DNA from 2 places in the Lysinibacillus telephonicus genome. Region 1 is predicted to be linked to the other one. Evidence: riboswitches for the same ligand, from Rfam matches in the RefSeq annotation. Region 1 holds a riboswitch; the other holds the start of a gene.
What was found. A riboswitch is a leader RNA that binds a small molecule or an ion and turns the genes downstream of it on or off. The one in region 1 is predicted to bind FMN.

Region 1 (5,479 bases):
GAAAAAATGCAGTACATACATCACACTCTTTTGATGCATTTAATTGGGAAACAGAACAGCTTGTTTCCCCGCTTAAATCACCCGAAACTTTAATTGAAATGAATGATGATATGAAACAATTACTCGATGCACTTGATAAGTGTACCGGTGATCAAAAAATGGTTATCATTATGCGATATTTTCAAGAATTATCTATTGCAGAGACGGCAGAAATTTTAAAATGGTCGGAAGGTAAAGTTAAAACTACTCAGCATCGGGCAATCAAGCAGCTTCGTGATCTATTAACAACTTCAGTTGAAAAGGAGGCAAATCATAATGAGTCATGAGAAATGGGACGACGACAAGATCGAACAATTACTTTCAAATGCACCAAAGATTCATGATCATCGCTCCAAAGATGATGTGCTTCAACGGTTAAAGGATGAAGGTGTTGATGAATTGCTTCTTAATAAAAAAACAAAAACGAAAAAGTTTTATTGGGTTCCTATATTAATTTCGGTTGCTGCATTATGCTTATTAGCAATAGTTATCCCTTCTATGACAGGGCAACAAATGGAATCTAGTAATTCAGGTGAAGAAAGTAAAACTATCGAATCAACCGAGAAGTTAGAGGACAGTGCTGAAGAATTTTCGGAATCATCTGATGTCCAAAGAAGTTCGTTAAATGTTTTTTCAACTGAAGCAGTAGATCTTAAAACAGCAGTATATCCTGAAGATATTGAAGGCAAGACAGTCTTTAAGCTGGGCTTATCAAGCGATGCAGCAGATAGTATTCCGGTAACAGTTTTAATTCCAAATGAAAAAATAGAAGAGGACTTTGATAATACTAAACCTACAGGAGTTCAGCTTTATAATCAATATGCACCGTTATTTAATGAAGAAGCAATTGGATTTGTCGATTATCACCCTTACGTGGGAGAAATAACTGAGCAAAACAACCAAGTGGTTCATACTTTACCAAATAGTCAATCATATGACATTGCTTCTGCAGCATACTCACTATATAACGCATCCTTAGTTGATACATTTAGTTACTATTATGATGAAATTGCATTTTTCAACGAAGAAGGAGCACCTTTTGAATTTAGTCAAGTTGGTGAACCGAGCACACCGCTAGAAATGAAAAATGAACAAACACAGTATAATTATTTTGAATATACTCAGCCGGATGGTTCACAATATTTGGCGCCAAACTTCAGAGCTACATTTGCAACAGTTGAGGAAGCAATTAATGCAATGAAAGATGAAACAAATGATGTGTATCAATCGGTAATTTTACCAAACATTGATTATGAAGTACGTGTAGAAGGAGATATTGCAACAGTCAATTTTACACAACAATTAGATTTGATGGCTTTTGATCAAGTGCAAGCAATGCAAATGATTGAAGGCATACTCCTTACCGCTTCTAGCTTTAATATGCAAGTACAGTTCGAAAACGTATTGCAAACAGAATGGCAAGGTTTTGATTTAACGAATCCATTACCAATGCCGGTAGGAGCAAATGAAATTGATTATGCACTAGTACTTCAATAATAATATTGAAAATGAGACATTAACAGCGCCATTTTGTTTTAAGCAATGTTCTTTACATGGGATTATTTTAAATCTATAATAAGAGCTATAATAAAATTTAATAATGATTCATCTTCGGGGCAGGGTGTAATTCCCGACCGGCGGTAATAGAAGCTTAAATCTCCTGGAATTGATTGAGGGATTTTATAAAAGCTACTTCAGCCCGCGAGCCGCTTATTTTAGTGTGCAGGATTTGGTGTGATTCCAAAGCCGACAGTATAGTCTGGATGGGAGAAGGTGAAGGTACAGTCTTTGTTTCGTAATGTATTGCGAAATTTGTACGTTTAAGTATCGACAATACTATTTTGTATTGGCAATACTTTTATTTGAGTATTCTTTTTATGGTGCTCTTCTTTAACGTACAGTTTTTCGGAATTTTATTTCAATGTGCCTATTTCTCCCTTATGCTTATTATTAGCGTAAGGGATTTTTCATTGAGAACGAAAAAATGACTGTCCTTTCTTCTTGCTAAGTTGAATCAGCAAAGAGGAGAAATTGGTATGAAAAATCAAAAGCTTAAGCTGCGTTCCTTTGTAACCATTGCGATGCTAAGCAGCATTTCTTTCATTTTAATGCTGCTAAACTTCCCGTTGCCATGGTTCCCAGTGTTTTTGCAAATTGACTTTAGTGATGTACCTGCTTTAATAGCAGCAATTACGATGGGACCGATGGCTGGTATTCTAGTAGAATTATTTAAAAACATTTTAGATTGGATTTTTTCTGGAACACCAACTGGAGTACCAGTAGGACATCTGGCAAATTTCGCAACAGGAATTCTGTTTATTTTACCCGTATATTATGTTTATAAGAAGCTTCCTTCATTGAAAGGATTAATCAGTGGATTAATTATAGGTACTATCACAATGTCAGTAGGTATGAGTCTGCTGAACTATATTGCCTTTTTACCAATGTACACTTATTTCCTTGGTTGGGGTACGTTTGATATGAAAGAAACGATAGTGTTAGGTATTTTACCATTTAATATAATTAAAGGAATTATGCTAATGGTTGTAGCAGTTTTACTTTTCCGTACGATGAAAGTATGGATCGAAAATCAAAGAGCGCAATATTTGTTGTAGATAATTAAAATTAAGCTGTTCTTTAAGTCGTAAATAGACTTAGAGAACAGCTTTTTTTGTGAAGTAAACTGCCAAATGGGCTATTTGACAGAATTTTTAAAAAGGTAGAAGGAGAGGAAGTTTAAATTTTCTGTTTATTGTAACGAAAATTCTATAAAATGCTGTTATTTTATCTTATCTAAATTTGCGATAAATAAAATCTAAATTCCGTATGTTATTTTTTCTAACATGGTATTGCTATTATAAGTTACGTAGTTTAAAATAATGCTATGAAAGGGAGGAGATGTCGATGAGTCGAGAGTTTCGAAGAGCAATGCCGTTACTCCCTATTAGCATGGTAATGCAATTAACGGAGTTGACTGCGAGACAAATTCGATATTACGAAGAACATAAATTAATCGAACCTGCTAGATCAGAGGGGAATCGCAGAATGTTTTCATTAGATGATGTAGATGCATTGTTAGAAATTCGCGAACTACTTGACCAAGGAATTAACATGGCAGGGATAAAAAAAGTATTTGATATGAGAAAAAACAACAATGTCAAATCTTCTAACAAATTATCGATTTCAGATTCTGAACTCCGGGCAATATTACGTGAGGAAATGCAACAGGCACAAATTATGCAAAAGGCGTCACTAAGACAAGGGGATTTATCTCGCTTTTTTCAAATGAAGGGCGAGTAGATTATATTAACTTTAAATAATAGGAGTGTGGATAAAAGATGGCTAAGTATACAAAAGAAGACATTAAACAAATTGTGAAAGATAAAGGCGTTAAATATATCCGTCTACAATTTACGGATATTCTAGGTACAATTAAAAACGTAGAAATTCCATTAAGTCAATTAGATAAAGCATTAGATAATAAAATGATGTTCGACGGTTCATCAATCGAAGGTTTCGTTCGTATCGAAGAATCTGATATGTATTTACAACCAGATTTAGATACTTTCGTAATTTTCCCATGGACAGCTGAGAAAGGGAAAGTTGCACGCCTTATTTGTGATATCGTAAACCCAGATGGTACACCATTCGCTGGCGACCCACGTTCAAACTTAAAACGAGTTCTAGCAAATATGGAAGAGCTTGGATTTACAAGCTTTAACCTAGGGCCAGAACCAGAATTCTTCTTATTCAAATTAGATGAAAAAGGCAACCCTACTTTAGAATTAAATGACGACGGTGGTTACTTCGACTTAGCACCAACAGACCTTGGTGAAAACTGCCGCCGTGATATCGTATTAGAACTTGAAGAAATGGGCTTTGAAATCGAAGCTTCTCACCATGAGGTAGCACCAGGACAACATGAAATTGACTTCAAATATGCAAATGCTGTTGAAGCATGTGATAACATTCAAACATTTAAATTAGTTGTTAAAACAATTGCGCGTAAACATGGTTTACATGCTACATTCATGCCAAAACCATTATTCGGTGTAAATGGATCTGGTATGCACGCAAACCTTTCATTATTCAGCGGCAACAAAAACGTATTCTTTGATGAAAGCGCAGATTTACAATTATCAGAAACAGCACGTCAATTTATGGCTGGTATCATGAAACACGCAAAAGCGTTCACTGCAGTTACTAACCCATTAGTAAACTCTTACAAACGTTTAGTACCTGGATACGAAGCACCATGTTACATTGCTTGGTCAGCTCGCAATCGTTCACCATTAATCCGTATCCCGGCTTCTCGTGGTCTATCTACACGTATCGAATTACGTTCAGTTGACCCATCAGCTAACCCATATTTAGCTTTAGCTGTTCTTTTAGAAGCAGGTTTAGATGGCATCCGAAATGGTTTAACACCGCCAGCACCAGTAGATCGTAACATCTATGTTATGAATTCTGCAGAACTAAAAGAAAATGGCATTGATAGTTTACCAGGCTCTTTACTTGAAGCTCTTGCTTACTTAGAAGAAGACGAGGTAATCAAATCTGCACTTGGAGAACACATTTATTCTAACTTCAAAGAAGCGAAAGAAATTGAATATGATATGTTCCGTACGGCTGTTCATCCATGGGAACGCGATCAGTACATTAAAATGTACTAAGATTAGTTTTGAACTAATTGAGTTGATACTTTTAGGCTTAGGGAATTTCCCTAAGCTTTTTTATTTGTATTAAAGAACTCAAATTTCGAAGGCAAAAATATAGTTGCTATAGAGATAAGATTTTTTCTGTGAAAATAATTAATCCCTTCGGTCTTTGAATACTATTAATCAAATATGTTTATTCTTAAATTGACCGAAAAAAGCCAATAAGAAAGCAGAGCTACCTGTTGTGGGGTAACTTTGTATATTACTTTTTGGTTTTGGTTAAGTTATGACATTTGGGGTTCTTTATAAGGCTCCTTGTTTAATAACATGGAGTAAATAACCCGAAGCATTCGATGCGAGATCGCAACGAGTGCTTTTTTCTTTCCTCTTCGTGCTGCTAATGACCAATATTTGTTTGCCAGCCATCGATTTCGACTTCTTGAAACAGCCCACGCTGCTTCACACATAGCGGATTTTATATGAGGATTTCCTTTCACTGTACGTGTACTCTTCCTTTTCCCAGCACTTTCGTGATTCCCTGGTGAAACTCCTGCCCATGATGCAAGATGTTGAGATGTCGGGAACTGTTCCATTTCTACTCCTATTTCTGCAATAATTACAGCTGCAGTATCTTTACTTATTCCTGGTATGGTAATTAACAACTGTAGTTCTTCTTGATAATTTTGAAGTAGTTGATCCACCCGTTCTTCGATTTCTGAAATTAAGGTTTCTAAGTATTGAATATGTTGCCAGGACTGACGAATCAAGAAGATTTGATGCTC
Region 2 (5,479 bases), 2.1 Mb from region 1:
TTTTAATTGCCCTTCATATGTTAGATGTTGAAGCTGACAGCCGCCGCATTCATTATAAATAGGACAAAGCGGTTCCTGACGATTGCTTGAAGCCTTTCTTATATTTAAAATATCAGCTTCCGCAAAATTCCGTTGTACTTTTGATACTTTTACAGTTACTTCTTCACCAGGCAGCGCACCTTTAACAAATACAACATTTCGCTTATAAAATCCTACACCTTCACCGTTAATACCAAGTCGTTTTATAGTTAAAGGAAATTTTTGTCCAACTTCCATAGTTACTTTTTCGCTCAAAAGCTCACGTCCTTTAATAAGTTCATTTAACCATTATAACGAAGCAAGAAGGTAAAGCAAGTGATGAAATCTCTTTATTCTAAGTATGCCTCGGTAATATTATTTCGAACAAAAGATTATATATTGGATAATCTTATTATTTCGTGGTATCTTTAAATCAATTAAATAAATTTCCTTCGGGGTCGGGTGAAATTCCCAATCGACGGTGATGAATAAAACTATTCTAAGCCCGTGAGCTCAAATGAGCAGGATTTGGTGCGAATCCAAAGCCGACAGTATAGTCTGGATGGGAGAAGGAGTGTAAGTATTGACTTGCTATTAAATGATGATATTTAATAGTCTTATTTGTTATTCAATTTTTTACACAGTACCTTTATCCCGGTCCTAATCAGGTCGGGATTTTTTATTTAATTAACATAATTTCATAATAGCTGAATAATTTGATTCAGCTTAGTCCTTCGGGGTCGGGTGAAATTCCCAATCGGCGGTGATGAATAAAATTTATTCTAAGCCCGCGAGCTCAAATGAGCAGGATTTGGTGAGAATCCAAAGCCGACAGTTAAAGTCTGGATGGGAGAAGGATGATAGGCACTTTTTGAAAAATATACTTTCAAAAGGTTTATTTAACTATGCCTTTTTTAAAATACTCCCAAACTCCTTAGGAATCCACTAAGGGGTTTTTATTTTTATAAATAAAAGAGGTGAGATTTTGTTTACAGGAATTATAGAAGATAAAGGCAAAGTGGTTGGGCTAAAAAAAGATGAAAAAAGCATGGAAATTACAATTGCCTCATCCAAAATAGTTTCTGATGCCCATTTAGGAGACAGTATTGCAGTCAATGGGGTATGTTTAACGATTACCCATTTAACAAGTGAAGAAATGACTGTTGATGTTATGCCGGAGACAGTAAAAGCAACAACTATTCATATGTTGAGGCAAGGTGATTTTGTTAATTTAGAGCGGGCTATGAGCGCAAACGGCCGTTTTGGAGGTCATATTGTTTCAGGACATGTTGATGGTGTTGGAACAATTCGAAGTAAAAGGGCGGTATCAAATGCAGTTTATATCGACATTGAAGTGCCGAAAGAACTTACGGAGAACTGTATTCCAAAAGGCTCGATTACAATTGATGGGACGAGTTTAACGCTTTTTAAAGTGACAGAACAAAGTGTCACTGTTTCACTTATACCACATACTTACGCTGAAACAATTTTAGGGATGAAGGGTATAGGTCAGCAGGTCAATATTGAAACTGACATGCTGGGCAAGTATGTATTACATCATTTAAGAAAAAGCGATAAAAGACAATCAAATATTTCGTATGACTTTTTAAGACAAAATGGTTTTTAAAATAAGTAGAAATTGGTGGTGGTTTTCATGTTACACACAATCGAAGAAGCTTTAAAAGATTTAAAAGAAGGAAAAACCATCATTGTAGTGGATGATGAAAATAGAGAGAATGAAGGAGATTTATTATCCCTAGCGGAATTTGCAACACCTGAAAATATAAATTTTATGGCTGCATATGGCCGAGGACTAATTTGTACACCAATTTCCCAAGGACTTGCACAAAAACTTGAACTGCATGCAATGGTTGAAAATAATACGGATAATCACCAAACTGCTTTTACTGTAAGTATAGATCATGTTGAAACAACGACTGGGATTAGTGCGTATGAGCGCTCGTTTACCATTCTTCAAATGATAAACGAAAATGCAAAACCCCAACAGTTTAGAAGACCAGGACATGTGTTTCCTTTAGTAGCAAAGGATAATGGAGTTTTAGAAAGACGAGGACATACAGAGGCTGCAGTTGATTTAGCAAAAGCATGTGGATCCTATCCAGCAGGAGTTATTTGTGAAATTATGGGCGATGACGGAAAAATGCTTCGGTTGGATGGTTTGCTTGAATTTTCGAAGGTGCATAACTTGAAAATTATTTCAATTGAAGATTTAGTTAAATATCGTCTTAGCGAAAAAAATACTGTTAACAGATAAATAATAAAATTGGTTTTTTAAAAGGAGAAATAAAAAATGGGCAAAACATTTGAAGCACAATTAATCGGTACTGATTTAAAAGTAGGAATTGTTGTAGGACGTTTTAATGAATTTATTACATCTAAATTATTAGACGGTGCACTTGATGGTCTAAAAAGACACGGAGTTAACGAGGAAAATATTGATATTGCTTGGGTTCCAGGTGCATTTGAAGTACCATTTATTTCAAAGCAAATGGCTGAAACAGGAGATTACGACACTGTGATAGGATTGGGTACAGTAATCCGCGGCGCTACTTCACACTATGACTATGTCTGCAATGAAGCAGCAAAAGGCATTGCTAAAGTTTCCCTGGATACAAATGTTCCGGTTATTTTCGGTGTTTTAACGACTGAAAATATTGAACAGGCAATTGAACGTGCAGGAACAAAAGCTGGCAATAAAGGATATGAATCTGCAGTTTCAGCAATTGAAATGGCAAACTTGAAAAAAATGTTTAAATAATGATCAAATAAATAACGCAAGAATGTTGACTTTTAACATCATTCTTGCGTTTGTTTTTGTTTCTAAAATAAAATGTATAATTAGGAGTCTGTAGCTTCATCGCCCATCTTTGCGACGTAAGCGCAGCGGCAGGAGCAGTATTATTTGCGACGTAAGCGCAGCGGCAGGAGCACGATGCATTCCGTTTATTTTATTCAAATAAAGAATCCATAACTAAATCATCTAATGAACCAAACTCATAGCCTTGCTTTTTTGCATCCTGTATAAATTTAGGTAGAGCATCTGCATTATGCTTTGCAACAGTATGCAATAAAATAAGTGCTCCAGGATGTAATTGACCCATTAATTCATCATATGCATATTCCCATCCAACTGTGGAATCTGCATGCCAGTCAACAAATGCTGTATCCCAAAATATATGGGTATAGCCATGCTCATTGCCAACACGAAGATCACGTTCGCTAAAAATTCCTTTAGGTGGTCTAACGTAATAAGTTCGCTTAATACCAGTTAATTCTTTTAACTTGTTATCAAACTTATGCCATTCATCTACTAAAGCTTCATCGGATAACTTTGACATATCGGGATGTCCGTAAGAATGATTTCCGATTATATGTCCTTCCTTTATCATTCTTTTCACTAAATCTGTAGCACTTGTTAAATAATGTCCTGTTAAAAAGAAGGTCGCAGGGACATTTTCTTCCTTTAAAGTGTCGAGAATACTTTCTGTAAACCCATTTTCAAAACCACTATCAAAAGTAAGGTAAATAACTTTTTTGTTTATATCTCCTCGATAAAATGCACCGTGTTCACTTAAAATTCTTTCAAACTTAGCCCCTGCTTCTCCAGGTTTTCCATCTTTTCCTTTAGTAAAGCCCCAATGATAGGCGTTTGCATTTGCAACATTTGGTTTAACGAAACTAAAAGCAATAGTAAATACTATTGCACAAATGGTTAAACCAAAAATGTGATGTTTCCACATAAAAAAAATAAAGCCTCCTTTTTGCTTATCTTGTGCGAAAATAAGTACATTATTCGGTAATAAGAAAGTTAATATCTAGTGCAAGCAGTGAAAGCATCTCGAGGTCGCGTCTGCACCTGCTCACGTGTCAGGTCCATCCGACGCACACGGATTGCTAGTGCTGACAATGCCAACGGAGGCTGTATTTTTGTCGACCAGCTCTTATCTGAGCTAAACAGGGTACTTATGCTTTTCAATGAAACTAACTACAAAAACATGTATACTATGCTGTAGAAGGAGTGTAGATATGCAGGTTATATCAAAAATAAGTCGTCAAAAAAATAATCCAGAGCGTTATAATATTTATTTAAATGAAAACTTTGCATTTGCTGTCGATGAAGCTACACTTATAAAGTTTGGTTTAACAAAAGGGAAAATACTCGACCAATTTGAAATAGATGAAATTAATTATGAAGATGAAATTTCAAAAGCATTTAACCGTGCACTACATTATTTAAGTTATCAAATGCGAAGTGAATATGAAGTAAAGAAAAAGCTTTTAGATGCTGATTTTGGAGAGGCTGTTATTTTAGAAGCGATTAGAAAACTTGAAAAGTTAGGATTCCTTAATGATGAAACATATTCAAAAGCGCTTCTTGAAACGAAAAAGAAGACAGCTAAAAAAGGGCCGCGTGCAATCAAACAGGACCTTATTAAAAAGGGCATCGATAAGGATACACAAATAAAAGTGCTTGATACTTTTACATATGAAGAACAAGTGAAAATCGCCATGGAGCTTGCACAAAAATCTATAAAAGCTAATAGCACCAAAACACCTATGCAAGTAAAGCAAAAAGTGCAAGATATACTTATGAGAAAAGGGTATTCTTTTTCAATAATAAATGAAATACTTGACCAAATTCAATTAGAGCGAGAAGATGAAGAATGGCAACAGCTGATTGACATACAAGGTGAAAAAATTTGGAAAAAATACACCTCTAAATATATGGGTAGTGAGTTGCATATGAAGGTTAAACAAGCCTTATACCAAAAAGGTTTTCCACTAGAGGTAATCGAGCGTTTCATTGATGAAAAGGAGACACAAGAACATGAATGAAAAAAATTATGCACAAATGACAGAACAGGAATTAAGAGAAGAAATAGCAAAATTAAAAGAAAAAGCCCGTAAAGCAGAACAACTTGGCATAGTAAACGAATTTGCAGTATATGAAAGAAAAGCAATAATGGCTTCTGCTTATTTAATAGATCCGAAATCTATCATTAGCGGTGAAATTTACCGAATAGACGGGGCACCAGGAGAATTTTTTAAAGTAGAGTATTTAAAAGGGCGTTTTGCTTGGGGATATCGTTTAGGCGGAGAACGATATGAAGAAGCATTACCTATCTCGATTCTTTTACCGGTGAAGGAAGGGAAATAAATTGAATGCAAATCATATTATCGAACAGTTAACACAGCAATTAGCAGACAAGAATCCGAATTTATCTGTAAATAAAGCTCGGACATGGATTGAACTTCTTTGGTCAGATTTCGAATCCACTTATGCAAAAGCTGGGTATGACTATCGCGGTGCAGAATACACAGAGAAAATAGTGAAGCAATGGATTGCAAGCTATGGCGATAAAATTCACGAGTTTGCCGGTCGAAATCCAAAATATGCTCATTTATTAGATGAACAAGATGGTAACTTGCAATAGATATT

Region 2: another riboswitch for FMN. It lies ahead of ribE (riboflavin synthase); the one in region 1 lies ahead of MKY04_RS07845 (ECF transporter S component).

The regions. Positions count from the first base shown of each region.
Region 1 is NZ_CP155468.1:1,659,727-1,665,205, forward strand. Features, by position in the region: gene MKY04_RS07835 (RNA polymerase sigma factor SigX) at 1-326, shown strand, start outside; gene MKY04_RS07840 (GerMN domain-containing protein) at 316-1,536, shown strand; FMN riboswitch at 1,643-1,818, shown strand; gene MKY04_RS07845 (ECF transporter S component) at 2,076-2,654, shown strand; gene MKY04_RS07850 (MerR family transcriptional regulator) at 2,944-3,339, shown strand; gene glnA (type I glutamate--ammonia ligase) at 3,378-4,712, shown strand; gene MKY04_RS07860 (IS110 family transposase) at 4,982-5,479, opposite strand, start outside.
Region 2 is NZ_CP155468.1:3,784,380-3,789,858, reverse strand. Features, by position in the region: gene rlmD (23S rRNA (uracil(1939)-C(5))-methyltransferase RlmD) at 1-276, opposite strand, end outside; FMN riboswitch at 463-596, shown strand; FMN riboswitch at 745-880, shown strand; gene ribE (riboflavin synthase) at 1,004-1,645, shown strand; gene ribB (3,4-dihydroxy-2-butanone-4-phosphate synthase) at 1,673-2,293, shown strand; gene ribH (6,7-dimethyl-8-ribityllumazine synthase) at 2,330-2,797, shown strand; gene MKY04_RS18440 (polysaccharide deacetylase family protein) at 2,988-3,779, opposite strand; gene recX (recombination regulator RecX) at 4,066-4,875, shown strand; gene MKY04_RS18430 (YfhH family protein) at 4,868-5,197, shown strand; gene MKY04_RS18425 (YfhJ family protein) at 5,199-5,474, shown strand.